DNA from 4 places in the Leclercia sp. GHBNCSD genome. Region 4 is predicted to be linked to each of the others. Evidence: predicted binding sites of a transcription regulator. Region 4 holds the regulator's gene; each other region holds the start of a gene.
The links. Region 4 encodes sigma-54, which starts transcription at its own class of promoters, with help from an activator protein. Its sites were predicted from a motif close to GTTGGCACANNTTTCGCTNT; they were not measured.
Positions count from the first base shown of each region.

Region 1: the regulator sigma-54 is predicted to act here: its motif matches at 1,062-1,081, upstream of glnK (P-II family nitrogen regulator).
Region 2: the regulator sigma-54 is predicted to act here: its motif matches at 2,460-2,479, upstream of ACT3IC_RS02975 (amino acid ABC transporter substrate-binding protein).
Region 3: the regulator sigma-54 is predicted to act here: its motif matches at 1,916-1,935, upstream of norV (anaerobic nitric oxide reductase flavorubredoxin).

Region 1 covers NZ_JBQVYO010000001.1:829,562-832,632, reverse strand. The annotation lists gene ACT3IC_RS04070 (SmdB family multidrug efflux ABC transporter permease/ATP-binding protein) at 1-933, shown strand, start outside; gene glnK (P-II family nitrogen regulator) at 1,130-1,468, shown strand; gene amtB (ammonium transporter AmtB) at 1,502-2,788, shown strand; gene tesB (acyl-CoA thioesterase II) at 2,885-3,071, opposite strand, start outside.
Region 2 covers NZ_JBQVYO010000001.1:594,808-597,878, reverse strand. The annotation lists gene gltK (glutamate/aspartate ABC transporter permease GltK) at 1-380, opposite strand, end outside; gene gltJ (glutamate/aspartate ABC transporter permease GltJ) at 380-1,120, opposite strand; gene ACT3IC_RS02975 (amino acid ABC transporter substrate-binding protein) at 1,279-2,187, opposite strand; gene lnt (apolipoprotein N-acyltransferase) at 2,540-3,071, opposite strand, start outside.
Region 3 covers NZ_JBQVYO010000001.1:2,979,367-2,982,437, reverse strand. The annotation lists gene gutQ (arabinose-5-phosphate isomerase GutQ) at 1-283, shown strand, start outside; gene norR (nitric oxide reductase transcriptional regulator NorR) at 280-1,794, opposite strand; gene norV (anaerobic nitric oxide reductase flavorubredoxin) at 1,984-3,071, shown strand, end outside.
Region 4 covers NZ_JBQVYO010000001.1:2,529,312-2,532,382, reverse strand. The annotation lists gene lptA (lipopolysaccharide ABC transporter substrate-binding protein LptA) at 1-550, shown strand, start outside; gene lptC (LPS export ABC transporter periplasmic protein LptC) at 1-27, shown strand, start outside; gene lptB (LPS export ABC transporter ATP-binding protein) at 557-1,282, shown strand; gene rpoN (RNA polymerase factor sigma-54) at 1,330-2,763, shown strand; gene hpf (ribosome hibernation promoting factor) at 2,786-3,071, shown strand, end outside.

The DNA.
Region 1 (3,071 bases), 1.7 Mb from region 4:
GTGCTGTATGCCTTTATCAGCTATCTGGGCCGTCTTAATGAGCCGCTGATTGAACTCACCACCCAGCAGTCGATGTTGCAGCAGGCGGTGGTCGCCGGTGAGCGCGTTTTTGAGCTGATGGATCGCCCGCGCCAGGCCTATGGGGATGACGAGCGCGAACTGCAAAGCGGCGAGATTGAATTTGATCAGGTCTCCTTTGCCTATCGCGACGATCGCCTGGTATTGCAGGATATCAACCTGACGGTACCGTCCCGAAGCTTTGTCGCGCTGGTGGGGCATACCGGCAGCGGTAAAAGTACCCTCGCCAGCCTGCTGATGGGCTACTACCCGCTCACCGAAGGTGAAATTCGTCTGGATGGGCGCCCGCTGTCGACCCTGAGCCACGCCGTGTTGCGTAAAGGGGTGGCGATGGTGCAGCAGGATCCGGTGGTTCTGGCCGACACCTTCTATGCCAACGTGACGCTGGGGCGGCCGTTTAGCGAAGAGCAGGTGTGGGACGTGCTGGAAAAGGTGCAGCTGGCGGATCTGGCCCGCGGCCTGCACGACGGTATCCATACCCGGCTGGGCGAGCAGGGTAATAATCTGTCAGTCGGGCAAAAGCAGCTATTAGCGCTGGCCCGGGTGTTGATCGATACGCCGCAGGTGCTCATCCTCGATGAAGCCACCGCCAGCATCGATTCCGGCACCGAGCAGGCGATCCAGCAGGCGCTGGCGGCGGTACGCGAACAGACCACCCTGGTCGTGATTGCTCACCGCCTGTCGACCATTGTTGAGGCAGATACCATTCTGGTGCTTCATCGCGGCCAGGCGGTTGAGCGCGGTACCCATAAGCAACTGCTTGAGGCGAAAGGGCGTTACTGGCAAATGTATCAACTGCAGCTCGCTGGCGAAGAGCTGGCCGCCAGCGCGCGGGAGGAGTCCCTCAGCGCCTGATGCACTAAAATTAAGCAACCTGCCAGCCGCTGAATCGGTTGGTGCAAAAATGAAACGCACCCTGCACTGTCATGGTGCGTTTTTTTCGCCATCTTATCGCGATGCCTCGTATTCACGCCCTTTTCACTTTTGGCACACCCCTTGCAATACCACCTTCGTTAGCTCGCCAAAACCGAATTCTGACTGGAGGGGATATATGAAGCTGGTTACCGTGGTAATCAAACCATTCAAGCTCGAAGACGTGCGTGAAGCGCTCTCTTCAATGGGTATTCAGGGGCTGACCGTCACCGAGGTGAAAGGCTTTGGTCGACAGAAGGGGCATGCAGAGCTCTACCGTGGCGCGGAATATAGCGTCAACTTTCTGCCAAAGGTGAAGATTGACGTGGCGATCGCCGACGATCAGCTGGAAGAAGTCATCGACGTGATTAGCAAAGCAGCCTACACCGGCAAAATTGGCGACGGCAAAATTTTCGTTGCTGAGCTGCAACGCGTTATTCGCATTCGTACAGGCGAAGCCGACGAAGCGGCACTGTAAAACAGCAGGCACACAGTGATAGGGATCGAGAAAATGAACACAACAACACTTAAAGCAGGTCTGGGGTCTCTGGCGCTGTTGCCGGGGCTGGCAATGGCTGCACCCGCGGTAGCAGACAAAGCCGATAACGCCTTTATGATGATTTGCACCGCGCTGGTGCTGTTTATGACCATTCCGGGGATCGCGCTCTTCTACGGCGGCCTGATCCGCGGCAAAAACGTCCTCTCCATGCTCACCCAGGTGACGGTGACCTTCGCGCTGGTTTGTGTGCTGTGGGTGGTTTACGGCTACTCGCTGGCCTTCGGGGAGGGCAACGCCTTCTTCGGCAGCTTTAACTGGGCGATGCTGAAAAATATCGAGCTGACCGCGGTAATGGGCAGCTTCTATCAGTACATCCACGTGGCGTTCCAGGGCTCGTTCGCCTGTATCACCGTCGGGCTGATTGTCGGGGCGCTGGCGGAACGTATCCGCTTCTCCGCCGTGCTGATCTTCGTGGTGGTGTGGCTCACGCTCTCCTACGTGCCGGTGGCGCATATGGTGTGGGGCGGCGGCCTGCTGGCCTCTCATGGCGCGCTGGACTTTGCGGGCGGTACCGTTGTGCATATCAACGCCGCGGTAGCGGGGCTGGTGGGAGCATACCTGATCGGCAAACGCGTCGGTTTTGGCAAAGAGGCCTTCAAACCGCACAACCTGCCGATGGTCTTTACCGGCACGGCTATCCTCTACTTCGGCTGGTTTGGCTTTAACGCTGGCTCAGCAAGCGCAGCAAACGAAATCGCGGCGCTGGCCTTCGTGAATACCGTTGTGGCGACAGCGGGCGCAATCCTCTCCTGGATCTTTGGCGAGTGGGCGGTACGCGGCAAGCCTTCGCTGCTGGGTGCCTGTTCCGGTGCCATTGCCGGTCTGGTGGGCATCACCCCGGCCTGTGGCTTCGTCGGTGTCGGTGGCGCGCTGATCATTGGTATCGTGGCAGGTCTGGCCGGTCTGTGGGGCGTAACGGCGCTGAAACGTGTTCTGCGTGTGGACGACCCGTGTGATGTCTTTGGTGTGCACGGCGTGTGCGGCATCATCGGCTGTATCATGACCGGTTTCTTCGCCTCAACGTCCCTTGGCGGCGTGGGTTATGCGGAAGGCGTGACCATGGGTCACCAGGTTCTGGTTCAGCTGGAAAGTATCGCCATCACGGTGGTCTGGTCGGGTGTGGTGGCCTTTATCGGCTACAAGCTGGCAGACATGACGGTGGGGCTGCGCGTACCGGAAGAGCAGGAGCGCGAAGGTCTGGACGTCAACAGCCACGGCGAGAACGCATACAACGCGTAAAGTTAAAGTATTGCCCGGTGGCGCTACGCTTACCGGGCCTACGGATTGTGCTTTTGTAGGCCGGGTAAGGCAAAGACGCCGCCCGGCTTTTTCATATCATCCGCGGTTACGCATCACCCCTTCCTGCACGGTGGAGGCCACCAGCACGCCATCCTGGGTATAAAACTCACCACGAACAAAGCCGCGAGCGCTGGATGCCGAGGTACTCTCCACGCTGTACAGCAGCCACTCATTCATATTAAACGGACGGTGGAACCACATCGAATGGTCGATGGTGGCAACC
Region 2 (3,071 bases), 1.9 Mb from region 4:
TGCCCGCGGGAGATACTCTGGATCCCGGCACGAATAATTTCTGAATAGTAGGCCGCCTCAAACATGGAGAAGGCCACCATTGCCGAGATTAAACGGATATCGGATTTCGGCGACAGGCCTAAAACGTTCTGCAGGAATCCAGGAACGATCAGATAGAACCACAGCAGCACCATCACCAGCGGGATAGAACGGAAAACGTTCACGTAAGCGGTCGCAAACCAGGCCACAGGCTTAAAGCTCGACAGACGCATTACCGCCAGCAGGGTACCCCAGACAATCCCGACAATCACCGCCGTCAGGGTGATCTTCAGCGTGATGATCAGGCCATCGATCAGGTAGGGCATGGAGGGAACAATAGAGCTCCAGTCAAATTCGTACATTATTTGCCCCCCAGGTTGCCCGGCAGGCGAACTTTACGTTCAACCAGGTTCATCACCAGCATAATGACAGCATTAATCAATACATAGGCCAGGGTAATGGCGGTGAAGGATTCCCACGCATGGGCGGAATAATCCAGCAGTTTGCCCGCCTGCGCGGCCATATCCACCAGACCGATGGTCGAGGCGATGGCCGAGTTTTTCACCAGGTTCATCATCTCCGACGTCATCGGCGGTACAATCACGCGGTAGGCGTTGGGCAGCAGCACATAGCGGTAAGCCTGCGGCAGGGTAAGACCCATCGCCAGCGCCGCATTTTTTTGTCCACGTGGCAGAGACTGGATAGCCGCACGCACCTGCTCGCAGACGCGGGCGGCGGTGAACAGACCCAGACAGAGCATCGAGGAGACAAAGAACTGCACGTTTGGATCCAGTTCCGATTTGAACCACATGCCGATATCTTCCGGCAGCAGTTCCGGGATGACCAGATACCAGGTAAAGAACTGCACGATTAACGGAACGTTACGGAACAGTTCGACGTAGCAGGTGCCAATGGAAGAGAGAAAACGGTTAGGCACGGTACGCAAAATACCGAACAACGAGCCGACAAGAAACGCAATAATCCAGGCGGTGATCGACAGCGCGACCGTGACCTGAAAACCGCTCCACAGCCAGCCAAGATAGGTGGTGTTGCCGAACGGGGCTTGCTGCAGGAAAATGCCCCAGTTCCAGTCAATTGACATAGTAAACTCCAGAAAAAAAAGGGTAGCAGCGCTACCCTCGAAGATTGGTGAGAAGCTTTAATATTCGCGCTGAATGGGGAACGACCACTCAGCGTTTAGTCTGTCCGCGCTTCCCGACAATCGAGAGGGCAGGAGAACCCGCCCCTTAGTGGTTCTAATTAGTTAAGTGCCTTGTCATTCGGTTCTTTAAACAGTGCTTTCATATCGTCAGACAGTTCAAAGTTCATGTTGAGATTTTTTGGTGGGATTGGGTTTTTAAACCACTTATCGAACCATTTCTCTGCTTCACCGGAGGTCTGAACCTGAGCGATGGTGTCGTCGACGAGTTTCTTAAACTCCGCGTCGTCTTTACGCATCATGCAGCCGTAGGCCTCTTTTGATTGCGCCGTGCCAACGATTTCCCAGTTATCCGGTTTTTTCGCTTTAGCACGCTCACCCGCCAGCAGAGCATCGTCCATCATAAACGCGACGGCGCGGCCGCTTTCCAGAGTACGGAAAGAGTCACCGTGGTCTTTGGCGCTGATGATACGCATGTCCATTTTCTTCTCTTCATTCAGCTTGTGCAGCAGAACTTCAGAGGTCGTCCCGGAGGTCACAACCACCGCTTTGCCTTTCAGATCGGCGAAGTCTTTAACATCGCCGCCTTTTTTGGTCAGCAGACGGGTACCCACCACGAAGATGGTGTCGGAGAAGGCAGCCTGTTTCTGACGCTCAAGGTTGTTGGTGGTGGAGCCACACTCAAAATCAAAGGTGCCGTTTTGCAGCAGTGGAATACGGTTTTGTGAAGTGATTGGGATCAGCTTCACTTCCAGATCCGGTTTGTTGAGCTTTTTCTTCACCGCGTCGACGATCGCGTTGGAGTAAGCCTGTGAGTAGCCCACGACTTTTTGCGTGTTGTCGTAGTATGAGAACGGAACAGACGATTCACGGTGACCGACCACAATCACGCCGTTTTTCGCGATTTTTTCCAGGGTGCTGCCTGCTGCCGGAGCAGCATCTTCGGCGTGAACGACGCCTGCGGACAATCCCATCACCAGCATTGCTGTGGCCAGTTTACGTAATTGCATATCCAACTCCTTTATTATCAGCGCCAGAGACGCATTGATATTCGGTGTGATGTTGTTATAGCTCGCGCGATACGAGTGCAGTGTTATACCTGTTTGTTAACATTTAGTTTGGCTTAATGTAAAGATTTTGCTGCGTTATTGTTTATTTTTGCGAAGCGCGCCGCACCATTCAGAGGCATAAATCTTTCGTTGCACCGTTTCGGTGCTACCGATGAGCTACCCTGGTGCGACCGGGTTGCACAGTAAGCCAAATCGCGTTTACGTAATTAGGTAAAGCAATAACCGTGCCAGAGTTGCGGCGTAGGCCCGGCAAGCGTAGCGCCGCCGGGCAAAGAAGAGGAGGAGAAGGGGACTACTTACGACGCTGACGCAGGCTCATCAGCACGGCGCCAAAACCGAACAGCGCGGTGAGGATCCACAGGGGCCAGTTGCCGGTGCGGGCGTAAGGCGTCAGCCCGGTCGTCGGCGTGACTTTTGTGGTCAGCACGTCGCGGGTGAACTGCGGCAGCATGGCCTGAATTTCACCCTGCGGACCAATCACGGCGGTAATGCCGTTATTGGTGCTACGCAGCAGAGGGCGCGCCAGCTCCAGGGAGCGCATCCGCGCCATCTGGAAATGTTGCCACGGGCCGATCGACTTACCGAACCAGGCATCGTTGGAGATGGTCAGCAGATAGTCGGTGTTCGGGCGGAAATTATCCCGCACCTGCTCACCGAGGATGATCTCGTAGCAAATGGCGGCGGTCAGTAAAAAGCCATGGGCGCTCAGCTGAGGCTGAACGTAGGCGCCCCGGCTAAAGGAGGACATCGGCAGATCGAAGAACGGCGCCAGCGGGCGAAGAATCGACTCCAGCGGCACAAACTCACCAAACGGCACCAGGTGA
Region 3 (3,071 bases), 450 kb from region 4:
CGGACTGGGGCTGGTGGCGGTCTGTGATGATGACCAGCAGGTCAAAGGGGTCTTCACCGACGGCGACCTGCGCCGCTGGCTGGTGAGCGGCGGCAAACTGGAGATTGCCGTCAGCAACGCCATGACCGCCGGTGGCCTGACGCTGAATGCCGACAGCCGCGCCATTGAAGCCAAAGAGCTCTTGATGAAGCGCAAAATCACCGCCGCGCCGGTGGTGGATAGCCATGGCCGCCTGTGCGGTGCCATCAACCTGCAGGATTTCTACCAGGCAGGCATTCTCTAACCCTTAAGACCCAGACGTTTCGCCAGCCGGTGCAGGTTGGCGACGTCCGTCTCCAGCGCCCTCGCGCTCGCCGCCCAGTTGCGGCTGTTCTGCTCCAGCGCCCGGACAATCATCTGGCGCTGAAACGCCTCCGTCGCCTCACGCAGGTTCTGATTCTCAACGCGCGGCGTCTCCGGCGTCACCACGGGTGTGCTCTCATCATGCAGGGCAAAGTGCTGCGCGTGGATCACCACTTCATCCCCTGCCCGCGCCGCCCGGGCCAGTACTACCGCCCGGTGAATGGCATGTTCCAGTTCGCGCACGTTGCCCGGCCAGGCGTAGCTCAGCAGATGCGCCCGGGCGCCGGGGCTTAGCACCACCCGGGATAACCCCATCCGCAACCGGCACTGTTCACAGAAATAGCCTGCCAGCAGTACCACATCTTCGCCACGCTCGCGCAGCGGCGGCACCGAAAGCGGAAACACACTCAGGCGGTGGTACAGATCGGCGCGGAAGTTCCCGGCCAGCACCTCTTCACGCAGATCGCGGTTGGTGGCGGCCAGCACCCGCACGTCGACCCGCAGGCTGCGGTCATCGCCCACCCGCTGGATATCGCCATACTGCAATACGCGCAGCAGCTTAGCCTGCAGCGCCAGCGACAGCTCGCCAATCTCATCCAGGAACAGCGTGCCGTTATCGGCCATCTCAAACTTGCCGCTGCGGTTGCTGATGGCCCCGGTAAACGCCCCTTTGACGTGACCAAAGAGCTCGCTCTCCGCCACGCTTTCCGGCAGCGCGGCACAGTTGAGATAGACCAGCGGATTCACCGCCCGGGGAGAAGCCTGATGAATGGCTTTTGCCACCAGCTCTTTACCGGTGCCGGTCTCCCCTTCGATCAGCACGTTCAGGTCGGAGGCGGCGACAATCTCAATCTCTTTTTTCAGGCTCATCATGCCCGGCGAGAGGCCAATCATCTCGGTGCTTTTTACCTGCTCAAACCCCGTCGGGCGGGTGGAGAGGGTGTTCTGGCTCTCGAGCTGCTCAATCAGCAGGGCATTATTCAGCGCCCCGGCGGCCAGGGCGGCAATCAGCCTCAACTCTTCGTCGCTGAAGGTGTCGAACTGGTCCGGCGACATGCCATCGAGGGTCAGCGCGCCAATCAGGTTCTGCCCGGCAAACAGCGGCAGGCCGATACAGGCGTGCACCTTCAGACTCTCCTGACCGGGGATCAACCCGTCGTAGGGATCGGGCAGGTCGCTGTCGGCCGGGAAGCGCACCACATCCCCGGCGCGGGCGATGGTCTCCAGCCGCGGATGGCCTTCAAGGGTGAAACGCCGCCCCAGCACATCCTGCGCCAGCCCGTCGATCGCCAGCGGAATAAACTGCCGCCCTTCGTAGCGCAGCAGCGCCGACGCATCGCACTCCAGCACGTGGCGCAGAGTGGAGATCAGCCGCTGAAAGCGATCCTGATGGCCGATGCCGCTCTGCAATTCAATGGCGATTTTCGCCAGCACCTCTACAGAAAAACTCATTCTCGCCTCGTTGTCATTTTGACAATACGCAGTGTCATATTGACTATACCAGACACAGTCAAATTGACTACCACAAGAGTGCGGTTATTTTTAAAACCATTAAAAATTAATAACTTAAAAAGTTGGCACGCACCCTGCAATAGACATGACATCTTTCATTTAATTGCGCTGTATTAAGTTGAGGTTGCTATGTCTATTCTGGTTAAAAACAATATTCATTGGGTTGGTCAACGTGACTGGGAAGTACGTGATTTTCACGGAACGGAGTACAAAACGCTGCGCGGCAGCAGCTATAACAGCTATCTCATCCGGGAAGAGAAAAACGTCCTGATCGATACCGTCGATCATAAATTCAGCCGCGAGTTCGTGCAGAACCTGCGCAGTGAAATCGACCTGGCCGATATCGACTACATCATCATTAACCATGCGGAAGAGGACCATGCCGGGGCGCTGACCGAGCTGATGTCCTGCATCCCGGACACCCCGATCTACTGCACCGCCAACGCCATCGACTCCATCACCGGCCATCACCACCATCCGGAGTGGAACTTCAACGTGGTGAAAACCGGCGACTCTCTGGATATCGGCAACGGCAAACAGCTGATCTTCGTTGAAACCCCAATGCTGCACTGGCCGGACAGCATGATGACCTACATGACCGGCGACGCGGTGCTCTTCAGTAACGACGCCTTCGGCCAGCACTACTGCGACGAACGTCTGTTCAATGACGAAGTGGATCAGGCCGAACTCTTTGAGCAGTGCCAGCGCTACTACGCCAACATCCTCACCCCGTTCAGCCGTCTGGTGACGCCAAAAATCACCGAGATCCTCGGCTTTAACCTGCCGGTGGATATGATTGCCACCTCTCACGGGGTGGTATGGCGTGATAACCCTACGCAGATCGTCGAGCTGTACCTGAAATGGGCGGCGGACTATCAGGAAGACCGCATCACCATTTTCTACGACACCATGTCCAACAATACCCGCATGATGGCCGACGCCATCGCCCAGGGCATTAATGAAGTTGACCCGAACGTGGCGGTGAAAATCTTTAACGTCGCCCGCAGCGATAAAAACGACATTCTCACGAACGTCTTCCGCTCAAAAGGCATGCTGGTGGGTACCTCCACCATGAACAACGTGATGATGCCGAAAATTGCCGGCCTGGTGGAAGAGATGACCGGCCTGCGCTTCCGTAACAAACGTGCCAGCGCCTTCGGCTCTCACGGCTGGAGTGGCGGCGCGGTAGACCGTCTCTCCACCCGTCTGCAGGACGC
Region 4 (3,071 bases):
ATTCAAAACAAACAAACTCAGCCTTAATTGTGTTATAGCCAGCGCCCTGCTGGCCCTTAGCCTGCCTGCGCTTGCTGTGACGGGTGATACCGAGCAGCCGATTCATATCGAATCCGATACGCAATCACTCGATATGCAAGGCAACGTGGTGACCTTTACCGGCAACGTGGTTGTGACTCAGGGCACCATCAAAATTAATGCCGACAAAGTGGTGGTGACGCGTCCTGGCGGTGAGGACGGGAAAGAGATTATCGATGGCTACGGCAACCCGGCCACCTTCTATCAGATGCAGGATAACGGCAAGCCGGTGAAAGGCCACGCCTCCCAGATGCACTACGAGCTGGCGAAAGATTTCGTTGTCCTTACCGGTAATGCGTATCTGGAGCAGCTCGACAGCAACATCAAGGGCGACAAGATCACCTACCTGGTCAAAGAGCAGAAAATGCAGGCCTTCAGCGAGAAAGGCAAACGCGTGACCACCGTACTGGTTCCATCGCAGCTGCAGGACAAAAATAGCAATCAGGCCCCGGCACAGAAAAAGAGTAACTAATTCGTTATGGCAACATTAACTGCAAAGAATCTCGCCAAAGCCTATAAGGGCCGCCGCGTCGTGGAAGATGTCAGTTTGACCGTCAACTCCGGCGAGATTGTCGGCCTGTTGGGTCCTAACGGTGCAGGTAAAACCACCACCTTTTATATGGTGGTGGGCATTGTTCCGCGCGACGCGGGTAACATCATTATTGATGAAGAAGATATCAGCCTGCTGCCCCTGCACGCCCGTGCGCGCCGCGGGATCGGTTATCTGCCGCAGGAAGCCTCAATTTTCCGTCGTCTGAGCGTTTTCGATAACCTGATGGCGGTGCTGCAGATCCGCGATGATCTGACCGCCGAACAGCGTCAGGATCGCGCCAACGAGCTGATGGAAGAGTTCCATATCGAACACCTGCGCGACAACATGGGCCAGGCGCTCTCCGGCGGTGAACGCCGCCGTGTGGAAATTGCCCGTGCGCTGGCGGCTAATCCGAAATTTATTCTGCTCGATGAACCGTTTGCCGGGGTTGACCCCATTTCGGTTATCGATATCAAACGTATTATTGAGCATCTGCGCGACAGTGGCCTCGGGGTTCTCATCACCGACCACAACGTACGTGAGACGCTGGCGGTGTGTGAGCGTGCCTATATCGTCAGCCAGGGCCACCTCATCGCCCACGGTACCCCGCAGCAGATCCTCGAAGACGATCATGTTAAGCGCGTGTATCTTGGGGAAGACTTCAGACTCTGATAGGGTAGAAGTTAAGACTCGCGTAAACGGAGAAAAATGCTCTGAACATGAAGCAAGGTTTGCAATTAAGGCTCAGCCAACAGCTGGCAATGACGCCGCAGTTACAACAGGCTATTCGTCTGTTGCAACTGTCGACGCTGGAACTGCAGCAGGAGCTCCAGCAAGCGCTGGAAAGTAACCCTCTGCTCGAGCAAACCGATCTTCACGATGAGGTAGAAACGCAACAAAGCCAGGATAACGAGACCCTCGACACGGTGGATGCTCTTGAGCAAAAAGAGATGCCTGACGAGCTCCCTCTCGATGCCAGCTGGGATGAGATCTACACCGCCGGCACGCCATCCGGTACGCGCGCAGACTACCAGGATGACGAGCTGCCGGTCTATCAGGGCGAGACCACCCAGTCACTGCAGGATTACCTGATGTGGCAGGTGGAGCTGACGCCGTTCTCCGATACCGATCGCGCCATCGCCACCTCCATTGTGGATGCCGTGGATGAGACCGGCTATCTGACCGTGTCGCTGGACGATATTCTGGAGAGCATAGGCGATGACGAGATTGAGCTTGAAGAGGTCGAAGCGGTCCTGAAACGCGTTCAGCGCTTTGACCCGATTGGCGTTGCCGCGAGAGATCTCCGTGACTGCCTGCTCATTCAGCTTTCGCAGTTTGTTAAAGAGACCCCGTGGCTGGAAGAGGCCCGGCTTATCATCAGCGAACATCTGGATCTGCTTGCCAACCACGATTTCCGCTCACTGATGCGCGTCACGCGGCTGAAAGAGGAGATCCTGAAAGAGGCGGTCAACCTGATCCAGTCGCTGGATCCGCGCCCGGGGCAATCTATCCAGACCAGCGAGCCGGAGTATGTTATTCCCGATGTGCTGGTGCGCAAACATAACGGTCTGTGGACCGTAGAGCTGAATTCCGACAGCATTCCCCGCCTGCAAATCAATCAGCAATACGCCTCAATGTGCACCAGCTCGCGCAACGACTCGGATAACCAGTTTATCCGCAGTAATCTGCAGGAAGCCCGCTGGCTGATCAAAAGCCTTGAGAGCCGCAATGATACACTACTGCGCGTCAGCCGCTGCATCGTGGAGCAGCAACAGGCGTTTTTTGAGCAGGGTGAAGAGTTTATGAAACCGATGGTGCTGGCGGATATCGCCCAGGCCGTCGAGATGCATGAGTCGACCATTTCTCGCGTGACGACGCAGAAGTATCTGCACAGTCCGCGTGGCATTTTTGAGCTTAAGTATTTTTTCTCCAGCCATGTCAACACCGAAGGCGGCGGCGAAGCCTCGTCGACGGCCATTCGGGCGCTGGTGAAAAAATTGATCGCCGCGGAAAACCCCGCGAAACCGCTGAGTGACAGTAAGTTGACCACCATGCTGTCCGAACAAGGTATCATGGTGGCACGCCGCACTGTTGCGAAGTATCGAGAGTCTTTATCCATTCCGCCGTCAAACCAGCGTAAACAACTGGTCTGACACAACCGATAAGGAAGACACTATGCAGCTCAACATCACAGGACACAATGTCGAAATCACTGAATCCCTGCGTGAATTTGTGAATACCAAATTCGCTAAGCTCGAGCAGTATTTCGAGAGGATCAACCAGGTCTATGTTGTGTTAAAAGTGGAAAAAGTGACTCATATCTCGGATGCTACCTTGCACGTCAACGGGGGCGAAATCCATGCCAGTGCGGAAGGGCAGGACATGTACGCGGCTATCGACGGCTTGATTGACAAGCTGGCACGACAGCTAAACAAACATAAAGACAAACTGAAACAACACT